Regions from separate parts of the Agrobacterium sp. 5Ca50 genome, predicted to be linked through region 3. Evidence: predicted binding sites of a transcription regulator. Region 3 holds the regulator's gene; each other region holds the start of a gene.
The links. Region 3 encodes LexA, which represses DNA repair genes until DNA is damaged. Its sites were predicted from a motif close to TGTTCNNNNTGTGTTCNG; they were not measured.
Positions count from the first base shown of each region.

Region 1 (3,136 bases), on a different replicon from region 3:
GCGGCCACGGTCTTCGGCCCGGGTGTCGGCAACTGGTTCATCATCGTTCTGATGATCGCCGGTGGCGCGGTCATGGGGTATTACGTCGCTGCCCGCGTGCAGATGACGGACATGCCGCAGCTTGTCGCGGCGCTGCATTCCTTCGTCGGTCTGGCCGCCGTGTTCATCGGCTATAATGCCGAACTGGAACTCGGCACGGTTCTAGCCCTGAAGGGCGCAGGCGGTGATCTTTCGACACTGGCGGGCTTTGCCGATAAGCTGGCACACAAGGATCTGGTGGAAATCGCCATCCTCAAGGTCGAGGTTTTCCTTGGCGTGTTCATCGGCGCCGTGACCTTCACCGGTTCGGTCATCGCCTTCGGCAAGCTTGCCGGCAAGGTCGATGGCAAGGCGAAGAAACTGCCCGGCGGCCACTTCCTCAATGCAGGCGCGGCCATCGCTTCGCTGATCCTCATGGTGATGTTCTTCAACGGTGCCGGCATCTGGACGCTGGTCCTGATGACGCTTCTCGCCTTCTTCATAGGCTATCACCTGATCATGGGCATCGGCGGCGCCGACATGCCGGTGGTCGTGTCGATGCTGAACAGCTATTCGGGCTGGGCTGCCGCCGCTATCGGTTTCTCGCTCGGCAACGATCTTTTGATCGTCACCGGCGCGCTGGTCGGCTCTTCGGGTGCGATCCTCTCCTACATCATGTGCAAGGCGATGAACCGCTCCTTCGTCTCTGTCATCCTCGGCGGTTTCGGCGGCACGACGGGTCCGGCGATGGAAATCGAAGGCGAGCAGATCGCCATCGATGCTGAAGGTGTCGCCAACGCCCTGAACGAAGCCGACAGCGTCATCATCGTGCCCGGCTACGGCATGGCGGTGGCCCAGGCGCAGCAGGTCGTCTCGGAGCTCACGCGCAAGCTGAGGGCCGCCGGCAAGCAGGTGCGTTTTGCCATCCACCCGGTCGCCGGCCGTCTGCCGGGCCATATGAACGTGCTGCTGGCGGAAGCCAAGGTGCCTTATGACATCGTCATGGAGATGGATGAGATCAACGACGATTTCCCCAATACCGACGTTGTTATCGTCATCGGCTCCAACGATATCGTCAATCCAGCCGCCGAAGAGGACCCGAACTCGCCGATCGCTGGCATGCCGGTTCTGCAGGTGTGGAAGGCAAAGCAGGTCTTCGTATCGAAGCGTGGCCAGGGCACCGGCTATTCCGGCATCGAGAACCCGCTATTCTACAAGGACAATACGCGCATGTTCTATGGCGATGCGAGAAACAGCCTCGACCGGCTGTTGACGGCAATTGAGTAGATTGGGGACGCCAAGCCTTGGGGGGACCCGATGCCCCGGAGGAGGCATGCCCCAAGCTAAATTCGTTCGGGAGATTTTGTGGGCTCGCCGCACAGGTTGAAATCGAAGCTGGTGAGATCTCACTAGTCGTACGTCCCAGTGAATAGGGCAGGGAATGGTGCCTTACGCAAAGCTTTGTGAGATCGAACGGATGGGAGAATGCTGTCAGTATCAGTACGTCTAGCCGGAGCTTCCATCTGCCGGAAGGAAGCAGGCGGGCGAAAAGGCCGGGCCGATAGGTGGTGTAGCGATTGAAAATCACGGGTCGGCCATCGCGTGAATTGTCATCTCAGTTGGCTTCCCGCGATCATGGACGCTTTTCTCAGCCGTTGGCATTGGCCTTGTCTTGGATTTTCGCGCATCGAGCGAGCAGTTCCTTCGGTATCACGAAGGAGCGGTTTGGATCTCGGAGGCTTCGTCATGCCACCAGTTCAACAGAAAAACCTTAAGGACATTGTGACGATCTACATGTTGTCCCCGCTATCCACCGGGCAGCGCCGGAAGGGTCAAAATTTCTTTGTTGTCGCTACGCAGCTGATTCTCATGCAGATTCTCTAATTTGTAGTGTTTGGAATAGCCTTTAAGCAAATTCGCTGCCTTGACTCTTTTCTTGCGCAGGAACAAAAACAGAACATCTACACTTGCACGACATGATGTCGGCCTGCCAACACGACCTTGAAGGGAGCCGTGAACGATGACTGCTGCCCGCGCCCCAAGGGTGTCAGACGGTGTGATTGCTGATCTGCGTGAGCGCATCGCGTCGCTCGAAACCACGACGGAGAAAAAAGCCGGCTGCCTGTCTTTTGGCCTGCCCGAAATGGATGCTGCCCTGCCGGGCGGCGGCTTGGCTTATGGTGCGCTTCATGAGTTTGCCGGAGGTGGATCGGGGACTGTCGATGGTGCGGCCGCTGCTCTTTTCGTGGCGGGCATCGCGGCACGCACGAAGGGACCGATCGTCTGGTGCCTGACACGACCGGATCTGTTTTTCCCGGCGCTGGCGCAGGTCGACCTGCATGCCGATCGGGTGATCTTTGTCGAGTCCGACAAGGAGGAGGACGTGCTTGCCAATATGGAGGAGGGGCTTTCCTTCGGAGGCCTCGGCGCCGTTGTCGGTGAACTCGTCCGTTTGCCGATGGTCGGCTCGCGCCGACTGCAGCTCGCGGCCGAGCGTACCGGCACGATGGCACTGGCTGTTCGCCGCTGGAGGCGACAGACGGAAGCCAGTGATTTCGGGCAGCCGACGGCCTCGACCACCCGGTGGAGGGTGAGCGTGATGCCGTCGGACGAACTGCCGGTTCCAGGTGTTGGCAGGCCGCGTTGGTTTGTGGAGTTGATGCGCGTGAAAGCGGGTGAGTGTGCTGAGTTTCTCGTGAGGGCGTGTGATGACAAGGGTCGTCTCGATCTATCTACCCGATCTGCCGACCGATCGCATTCGCCGCGACGATCCGGCTATTCCGCCTGAACAGGCCATCGCCGTGATTGCCAGAAGCGGCTCGAAACGCTGGGTGTCGGCCGCCGATGCGGCTGCAAAAAGGGCAGGGGTTCGTGTCGGCATGTCGGCAGCCAAAGCGCAGGCGCTATTTCGCGGACTGATGATGGTCGATGCAGATTTGAGTACGGACGCCGCGGCGCTGGAGCGGATCACGCTTTGGGCTTTGACGCTCTATTCCCCGATCGTCGCAGTCGACGGTGCAGATGGGATTGTCATGGACACCGAGGGTGCCGATCACTTGCAGGGTGGTGAACTGCCGATGGTGACGAAGATCGCAAACCAGTTCATGGCAAAAAAGCT
Region 1 is NZ_AP026441.1:94,605-97,740, reverse strand. Features, by position in the region: gene ACZ5FM_RS27180 (NAD(P)(+) transhydrogenase (Re/Si-specific) subunit beta) at 1-1,305, shown strand, start outside; gene ACZ5FM_RS27175 (ImuA family protein) at 2,039-2,806, shown strand; gene ACZ5FM_RS27170 (Y-family DNA polymerase) at 2,727-3,136, shown strand, end outside.
Region 1: ACZ5FM_RS27175 (ImuA family protein) is a predicted target of LexA. The motif match lies at 1,961-1,978, and genes of this name have one in related genera.

Region 2 (3,136 bases), 450 kb from region 3:
TGCCTGGGTAAAGCCCAGTTTTTCCGCTTCCTTTAACCGCTGCACCGTGTGCGAAACGGGTCTTACCGCTCCTGACAGGCTGACTTCGCCGAAATAAACACAATCGGCCGGAAGGGCAAGACCGGCAAGCGACGAAACCAGTGCGGAAGCCACAGCCATGTCGGCGGCCGGTTCCGAGATGCGGTAACCGCCAGCGACATTCAGGTACACATCGTGCTGACCAAGTCGCACCCCGCAATGGGCTTCCAGCACCGCCAATATCATCGCAAGGCGTGACGAATCCCAACCGACTACGGCGCGGCGCGGGGTGCCGAGAGACGTGGCTGCCACCAGCGCCTGCACTTCAACCAGCACAGGGCGGGTGCCTTCCATGCCGGCAAAAACCGCAGCGCCCGGGGCTTTTGCGTTGCGTTCACCCAGAAAAAGCTCAGATGGATTGGAAACTTCCCGCAGTCCCTTGTCGGACATTTCGAACACGCCGATTTCATCCGTCGGTCCGAAACGGTTCTTCACCGTCCGCAAGATCCGGTAGTGGTGACCGCGGTCGCCTTCAAAATAAAGCACCGCATCCACCATGTGTTCAACAACACGCGGACCGGCAATCTGGCCTTCCTTGGTCACATGGCCAACAAGCACCATGGCGGCACCGGTCTGTTTGGCAAAACGGATCATCGCCTGTACGCCGGTACGCACTTGGGTGACTGTACCGGGTGCCGAATCGGCCGTGTCGCTCCACAGGGTTTGGATAGAATCGATAATCACCAGATCCGGGCGCTTGCCTTCGGAAATGGTTGCCAGAATATCTTCGACATTTGTTTCTGCCGCCAGCAGCACGTCGGTTTGTGCCGCGCCCAGACGCTGCGCACGCAGACGAACCTGTGCCACGGCCTCTTCACCCGAGACATAAATAATACGCTGGCCGCGTCGCGACAGGGCTGCGGCGGCCTGCATCAGCAGCGTCGATTTGCCGATACCGGGATCGCCACCGATCAACACTGCCGAGCCACGGACGAAACCGCCACCGGTTGCGCGGTCCAACTCGTCCATGCCGGTTGCAATGCGCGGCGCTTCTTCCGATTCCCCTGATAGTGCAGTCAAAGCGACCGGACGACCTTTCTTGGGTGTTTTGCCCGGCCCTGAGCCGATGCCACCCATCAGGTCATCTTCAATGATGGTGTTCCACTCACCGCAACCTTCACACTTGCCAACCCAGCGGGTGTGCACCGTGCCACAGTTCTGGCACACGAATTGGGTTTTGGTCTTGGCCATGCGGTTGTGGCTCCCGGCAGTATCTTGAATGAGAACAAATAAAGAACTTAATGCCGGGATAAACGCCTGCCGTCGGCTTTGCAAGCCTGTTGTTTAAAGGCGGTGCGGTTTTAATTATTCGCCGTCGAACAAATACTGCCGCTCATAACGCAGACCAAGGCCGGTCAGCATTTCATAGCCGATGGTTCCTGCCGCACGCGCGACCTCATCCACCGGTACATTGGGGCCGAACAGTTCAATGTAATCTCCAGCGCGCACGGCATTTTCGGGCACATCGGTGACATCGAAAATGGTGAGGTCCATGGTCACGCGACCGGCAACCGGGACCCGGTGGCCGTTGATGAAACCATAGGCGCCGCCATAACCCATTTCCCTCAAAGGAATGCCGGAACCGGAAAGCGAACGCTGATAACCGTCGGCATAACCGACTGATGCTATGGCAAGGCGGCTGGCGCGCTTGAGCAGGAAAGTGCCACCGTAGCTGACGGTCTGTCCTTCACCGGCTTCACGCACCTGAATGATGCGCGCTTCCGCCTTGGCGACCGGGCGCATCGGATTATCCACGTCATTGACGGCTTCGCCGCCGTAAAGCGCGATGCCGGGACGGGTCAGATCGAAGTGATAGTCTGGACCCAAAAATATTCCAGCAGAAGCTGAAAGGCTTGATTCGACACCTTCGAAAGCAGCGCTAACCTTACGGAATGATTCAAGCTGTGCCTTGTTCATGGCGGAAGTGGGCGTGTCCGCCGATGCGAGGTGCGATAGCACGAGAACCGGGTCGAAGCTGGCTGGCCGCGAGATATCGTCAGCCAGAAACAGCGCCTCATCCAGCGGCAATCCAAGACGGTTGAAGCCGGTATCGACATGAAGGGCGAAGGGATGATCACCCCGTTCGGCAAGCGTCGACATCCAAAAAGCCAACTGCTCTTCCGACGCGACGACAGGCACAAGATCATTGTTGAAGAAATGCGCTTCCTGTCCTGGCCAGATGCCTGACAGCACGAAGATACGTGCTTCCGGAGCGTGCGGACGCAGTGTCACGCCTTCGGCAACGGTTGCCACGAAAAAGTCCCGCGCCCCGGCATGGTACAGCGTGGTGCCGCAATCTTCGATACCCATGCCATAGGCGTCAGCCTTGACCACGGCGGCGGTCCGCGCCTTGCCGGAGCGTTTTTTCATGTCGCGCCAGTTATCCGCCAGTGCACCGAGATCAACAGTCAGCCGCAGCGGCGCATGCTCGAATTCGTCATAATCGGAAAGGCTATCGTCGAAATCGGTCATGCTGTCTCGCAATGCTGCTCAAAAACTATTTGAGCCAAAGCCTATCACTTTTGTTCAAGACGGTAATGACGGATTGCTTTATTCTTTCACTATGCACAGCGTTTCGCAGAAACAGGCCCTTGACGATATGCCGCTTGCCACGACGGAAACCACGCGTTTCTGGCGCGACAGGCGGTTCCGGCATATGGAGTGCCTGAGCGCGACTTTCCTGACGCATGAATATTCCCCGCACGCGCATGAGACCTTCAGCATTGGCGCCATCGAATCCGGCTCGCAGATATCGACGATCAATGGCACCCGAGAGCAGACTGGTCCCGGCAATCTTTACCTGATCAATCCCGGCCAGATCCATGATGGTGCACCGGGAGGTGAAGGTTATCGCTACCGGATGATCTATCCCGACATGGAGTTGTTGCAGGAGGTGATTGAGGACGTGACGGGCAGGGCGTTTCATGGCACGCCGTCTTTCCCGCGCTTTTTGCCAAAAGACCCGCAAATGGCTGCCGCGTTCCAGATTGCCCATCAGCGACTCGAGCAGAAGTCCGGTGCGCTGGAGGCCGATGAAGGTATGTTCAGCGTACTGGCA
Region 2 is NZ_AP026438.1:825,935-829,070, forward strand. Features, by position in the region: gene radA (DNA repair protein RadA) at 1-1,269, opposite strand, end outside; gene alr (alanine racemase) at 1,384-2,550, opposite strand; gene ACZ5FM_RS03985 (AraC family transcriptional regulator) at 2,678-3,136, shown strand, end outside.
Region 2: radA (DNA repair protein RadA) is a predicted target of LexA. The motif match lies at 1,300-1,317, and genes of this name have one in related genera.

Region 3 (3,136 bases):
ATACCAATATTCGCGGTCGGCATCGAACATGCCGTTGAGGAATGCAGCTGCGGCCCGCATCTGCTGTTCGACATCAAGACCTTCAAGCGTCAGGACGCAGGATACGCGGTGCTGGCGAATACGGTTGGCAATACCGGCCAACTCACCTTCTGTGCGCTCGCCATCCACAACGATATGGCCGAACTTGTCGGCCAGCGTCACAAAGTCCCCTTCAGGGTCAATAATGACCTGCTGAACCCAGGGGGCGGATTGTTCAAGTAGCCTGCGCAGCAGATGCGACTTTCCGGAACCGGAATTGCCTTGCACCAGCAGACGCGTGGCGAGCAATTCCTCAATGTCGAGTTTGGCAGCCTGCCCACCCGATAGCGTTCCCATGTCGATGCCGACCTGCAATGCCCTAAAACCTTATACTGTCAAAAATTGATGTTGAATGCCGACTCCGAACGAGCAGCGAACCCTCCCCATAACAGAGATTTCAACGCAATGCTTCCTCGTGAAGGTAAAAATGCACAGGGAATATGCGCTGCCAACCCAATCTGGTGGAGAGAATCAAACGAACCGAATCACAGCGCCTTACGATATCAGATTGATAGTGGTGCCGGTTGGCCGGCTATCGGGCGGTGTTGCGAGCCTCAGTTTCTGACTGGTCGTTTTGCCCCGAATTAAGGTAAAATCTTTTTAAAAACAGAACGATAGGCAGCGATTACACGTCTTGGCTGTTTTGAAAGAAAATTCACCGGCGCGGCGATTACGAAATATTAAAGCCTTGCGGAACACATATGGAACATATAGTGTATGTTCTGCATTTGTTTCGATTTTCATCAACGGTTGGGGTGCGACTTCATGCTCACACGCAAACAGCAGGAACTGCTTCTTTTCATTCACGAAAGAATGAAGGAATCCGGTGTTCCTCCCTCATTTGATGAGATGAAGGATGCGCTTGATCTCGCGTCCAAATCCGGCATTCACCGGTTGATCACAGCGCTTGAAGAACGTGGCTTCATTCGCCGCCTGCCAAACCGGGCTCGCGCACTGGAAGTCATCAAACTTCCTGAAGCCTATTCGCCAAGCCTCAAACCACAGCGTGGCTTCTCACCAAGTGTGATCGAAGGCAGCCTTGGCAAACCAAAACCGGTTGTCGCCCCTGCTCCGACCCCCGCGCCTGTCAGCGCCAATGATGGCGGCAGCTCGGTATCGGTGCCGATGATGGGACGGATCGCGGCCGGTGTGCCGATCTCCGCCATCCAGAACAACACACATGATGTGTCCGTGCCGGCTGACATGCTGGGTTCTGGTGAACATTACGCACTGGAAGTGCGCGGTGACTCGATGATCGATGCTGGCATCTTTGACGGCGACACGGTCATCATCCGCAACGCCAAGACCGCCAATCCCGGTGACATCATCGTGGCGCTGGTCGATGATGAAGAAGCGACCTTGAAGCGTTTTCGTCGCAAGGGTGCATCTATTGCGCTTGAGGCGGCAAACCCGGCCTATGAAACCCGCATCTTTGGACCTGACCGCGTCAAGATCCAGGGCAAGCTGGTTGGCCTGATCCGCAGATACCACTAAGCGGTCATCATCAGACCCATATCACTGCCAGATGACGCGCCAGCGCGTCATCGCTACTGTCGTCGGAAAACGCCCGACAAAACTAGCCTTCAGCTTACGTTAGTCTAGTGACGGTCCAGCAGTTGCGAGACATGCGGCGGTACTGCCGTTTCAAATGTCCTGCTGCGCCAGTTATAATAACGATGCATGGTCCATGGACGGTAGGAACCATAAATGGCAGCCGTCATCCTCTCTATCGGCAAATCCTGATTTGCGGCGGTTGTAGCCTCAGTTGAAAATGTGATCTCCAGCGATCCGGTGCGCCGCAATGTCTGGGCACTGAGCAAAAAGGCGCCGGAGCGGCAGGTTTCAAATGATGTGGGACGCGTGGTGATAACCACAGAACCGATGTCGCAGGCGAGACCAAGATATCTGTTATCCAGCACGGAAATCACCACCTGCCCCTTCGCTGATCTGGCGATACACCAGCTGTCGCGACGGCAGGTAAAGGCATCAGATGCGTTTGTAACGGCGGCAGACATCGCCTGCCTTTCAGTCTGAATGGTGTGTTCGTCCAGCATCGGCCGTCGTGATCGTGGTGGTGCGGCATCGGCATTGCCTGTCGTTCTGTCATTGGCATCGTCAGGCGATGGTTCTGGGGCTGGCAGTTCCTGCAGCATGTTTGGCCGAATATATTTGTCAGGTAAGAACAAAGCCCGCGCCCATTGGTCATAGATAAAGCCGGATGGGCGTTGGCTGGTGCTGGCAACCTGATCCTCGCCAACCAGTGCCATCAGTTTCCCGTCCTCAAAAACCACCAGATCGGGATTGTCCTGTTGCCGTGACAGCACAAACAGCACAAGGCCTGCCAGCAGGAACACAGCACTTACCCAAGCCAGTCGGGTGCGAAACAGTGTCAGCGCCAATAGGCCAAGCGTTCCGGCGCCCAGAAACCATTGATGTTGTCGTCCGACTCCGGCATCGCCTCCCCATGAGGCCACATAGGTGGCAATATCAATTGTCATCGCCATGCCGTAACCCATGACGGTCAGAAACGGCCCGTCCAGCCCGAAGGGCATCAGCAGCATGGCGATCAAGGCAGAGGGCATGACGATGAAAGACATCACCGGCATGGCGGCGAGATTTGCCGCTAGTCCATAGGTGGTGACACGGTGAAAATGCTCCATCGAATAGATGGCCGTGGAGACTCCGCCAATCAGCGAGGTCACGACAATACCGGCGCAGAAGCTGCCAAGGATGGAAGCACCCTTGAGGGCGATCGGCATATTACTTGGCCGGAAGGTTGCGCTGTCTTGTGCGGCGCGCCGCCGTGTCCAGAAACCATACGCGGCGACCAGCGCAATGGTTGCGGCAAAGGACATCTGGAAACTTGGCCCCATGACCTCTGACGGCGAAACGCAGATAATAATGATGGCGGAAATGGCAACATTTCTGAGGCTGATCGAGGGACGGTCAAACAGCACGGCGATCAGCATGATCGACATCATCAGCCAGGCCCGTTCGGCGGACACTGCAAACCCTGAAATCAGGTAATAGGCGAGCGTCATGATAAGGGCGGCAAAGG
Region 3 is NZ_AP026438.1:1,280,346-1,283,481, reverse strand. Features, by position in the region: gene ACZ5FM_RS06080 (ATP-binding protein) at 1-393, opposite strand, end outside; gene lexA (transcriptional repressor LexA) at 844-1,572, shown strand; gene ACZ5FM_RS06070 (ComEC/Rec2 family competence protein) at 1,677-3,136, opposite strand, start outside.

Region 4 (3,136 bases), 770 kb from region 3:
GCCACGTTTTGCGCCAAGCACGACACCGGCCAGCATCACACCGAGAGACTGCGCCGTAATTGGAACGGGGATAATGGCGACCGGAATTGGCGGCAGCAATCCAAGCGCAATGATGATCGCTGAAAACAACGCAATAAGAACGAGGTCACGGGTCTTCATGGGTTTAGTCTCCCCTCAAAATATCAGGAGATGAGGTTTGGCCTCTGAAACCGCGCGCGTCAATGGCGTCGGCAATCGCATCCGCATCCTTTAACGTCATAATAATCAGCGGAACAAGGATTGTGTGCAATTTCGCCCGTATCCCGCGTGCCCGATGGGCGTCCTGCAACAACTCGTAGCGGTGAACGACCTCTGGTACGAAACGAATAACCAGCCCAACCGCAAGGCCGATGTCAGCAGCCTTGGCCAGTCCCAGTTTTTCCAGCGGACGAATGGCAAGCGTGATTTCGTCCATGAACTGCGAGATACTGACACTTGCCGTTATCGCGGTTGCCAAGAGCGTGAGCGCAGTTAGACGAAAAAGGGCAATGGTGGCTTCCAGCGGTGAGGCAAACACGAAGCTAAACAAGGCGATTACCGTAATCGTCAGCATGACCGGCCGCAGCCGCGATAGGGTTTCTTTCAAGCCCAGATGTGCCTGCCACAACACGCCACCACCGACCATTAGCCCGACGGCTAAGAGAAAGGGATCGCGCGTCATGAAAAGTGCAATGCTGAACAGGGCAAGCGAAATCAGTTTGATGCGTGGCGACAAACGGTAAAGCCAGCCGGTTCCCTCAACGTGCAGGCTTCTCATGACAAGGCCAATTCGCGGTAGAGGCTGATGGCATTAGCAGGTGACGTATCGGCATGCAGACTACCCTGATTGAATACCAGCACACGATCGAAAGTTTCCAGCAGGGCAAGATCATGGGTGATGACAATCAAGTCCTGCTCCAGCCCAGCCATTGTTTTTTCCACAAGCGCACGGTTCTTCAGATCAAGCTGGTTGGTCGGTTCATCCATGATCAGGATTTGTGGGCCGGTTATGGTCAATGCGGCCAGAGCCACCAGCTGCAACTCGCCACCGGAAATCTCATGAGCGCGACGGTTTGCCAGATGTTCGATGCCAAGACGTTGCAAAACGGCTTCAACTGCGGCATCCAATGCCGCCTTGCTCAGTCCGCGGTTTTTCAATCCGAAAGCAATGTCATCGCGAATAACGGGCAGAATGATCTGGTTTTGCGGGTTCTGGAAGATAAAGCCGACCTGCCGCAAAACGGCGACATCATCCTTGACGGTGTCGAGCCCGTTGACCGTGACGGTGCCGCTTGTTGGTTTGGTCAATCCGTTGATCATGCGAGCAAAGGTGGTTTTGCCGGAACCATTCAACCCGATAATACCGATACGGTGTTCTTTCAGCGTCAGGCTCAGAGGGTGAAGGGCAGTGCGGTTTTCAAACCGTGCGCCCGCCTGGTTAAAGCAGATGTCCAACCGCCACGTCTCCTGAAATACGATCATTCTTGTTCAAGCTTACGCGGAACGTGTGGAGCATCTGAACGGACCTGTAAAGGGTTCAGCAGGGGTGATGATTAAGAACAAAAAAAGAACATTGATTTTCAGATTTTATCGCACTAACGTTTCGACCATGGCGATTGAGATTGAAAATCAGATGGCACGACGGTTGTTTCTGGCAAAGCAGGGGCTTTGTGCCGCGCCTGCACGTGCCATGGACAAACAGGGCCTGTTGCAGCTTGTCGATAATATCGGCTTCGTTCAGGTGGACAGTATCGCCACCGTCGAGCGCGCCCACCATCAGATCATCTTTTCACGCAACCGCACCTACAAACCCAAGCATCTGACCGAACTTCTGGAAAAGGATCGGTTGCTTTTTGAGCATTGGACGCATGATGCCTCCATTCTGCCGTCTCGATTTTTTCCCTATTGGAAACACCGTTTCCGCCGCCGCGAACCGGGTATGATTGAGCGCTGGACCAGATGGCAGGGCGAGGGGTTCCGTCAGGCTGTTGACGAAACCTACGCACGGATTGTGGAGAACGGTCCGGTCATGTCACGTGACGTGAAGGCCGAGGATCATAAGTCGGGCGGTTGGTGGAACTGGCATCCTTCCAAAACTGCCTTGGAATTTCTGTGGCATACCGGCAAGCTGTCGATTTCTGGCCGGGTGAACTTCCAGAAGGTTTATGATCTGACGGAACGGGTATTACACCCTGATCACCACGAATCGGATGTCGATCATGATGCGTTTCTTGACTGGGCCTGCCGCGAGGCACTCAAACGGCTTGGTTTTGCAACCTCGGGCGAAATCGCTGCCTTCTGGGATATCGTGACACCGCAGGAAGCTAAGGCCTGGGTTGACAGCCACCGCAATGAATTGACCGATGTGATCCTTGCGTCAGCTGATGGTAAAAAACTGCGTGCCTGTGTCGCCTTCCGCGACATTGAGGATGATTTGCAGGCAGTGCCTGAGCCGCCAAGTGGCATTCGTGTCCTCAGCCCTTTCGACCCGTTGCTACGCGACCGCGCTCGGGCGGAACGACTGTTTGGCTTTTTCTACCGTATCGAAGTGTTCGTACCCGAAGCCAAACGGCAATACGGTTATTACGTGTTTCCGTTGCTGGAAAAGGACCAGATGATCGGCCGCATCGATATGAAGGCGGATCGCAAGCGCGGAACGTTGGACGTAAAGCGCTTGTGGCTGGAGCCGGGTGTACGCGGTTCTGCCGGGCGTTTTGACAAGCTGGATGCCGAGCTGAAACGGCTGGCACGATTTACCGGTGTCGAGAGCGTCAATTATCTGGAGGGCTGGAAAGGGAACTGATCCCCTTTCACCGGTAATCTAAAACTCTGCAATCAGCAGATTTCGGTCTCTGAGATATTGATACCAAAACCCTCAAGGCCAACATAGTGACGCTCGCGGCTAGCCAAGAGCTTGATCGAACTAATGCCGAGGTCTTTAAGGATTTGTGCGCCTAGACCAATTTCCAGCCACTCATGTTCGCGTGAACGAGCCTGTGCATGATCCTCGTCAATGGCTGTCTTTTTGCGGTTGCGGCTTGGGTCACTTGCTTGACCAACACCGACAGAGCCTTCACGCAGGTAAACGATCACGCCGCGGCCCTGTTCAGCAATTTTT
Region 4 is NZ_AP026438.1:513,221-516,356, forward strand. Features, by position in the region: gene ACZ5FM_RS02420 (biotin transporter BioY) at 1-159, opposite strand, end outside; gene ACZ5FM_RS02425 (CbiQ family ECF transporter T component) at 164-796, opposite strand; gene ACZ5FM_RS02430 (energy-coupling factor ABC transporter ATP-binding protein) at 793-1,473, opposite strand; gene ACZ5FM_RS02435 (winged helix-turn-helix domain-containing protein) at 1,628-2,821, shown strand; gene ribB (3,4-dihydroxy-2-butanone-4-phosphate synthase) at 2,854-3,136, opposite strand, start outside.
Region 4: ACZ5FM_RS02430 (energy-coupling factor ABC transporter ATP-binding protein) is a predicted target of LexA. The motif match lies at 1,574-1,591, and genes of this name have one in related genera.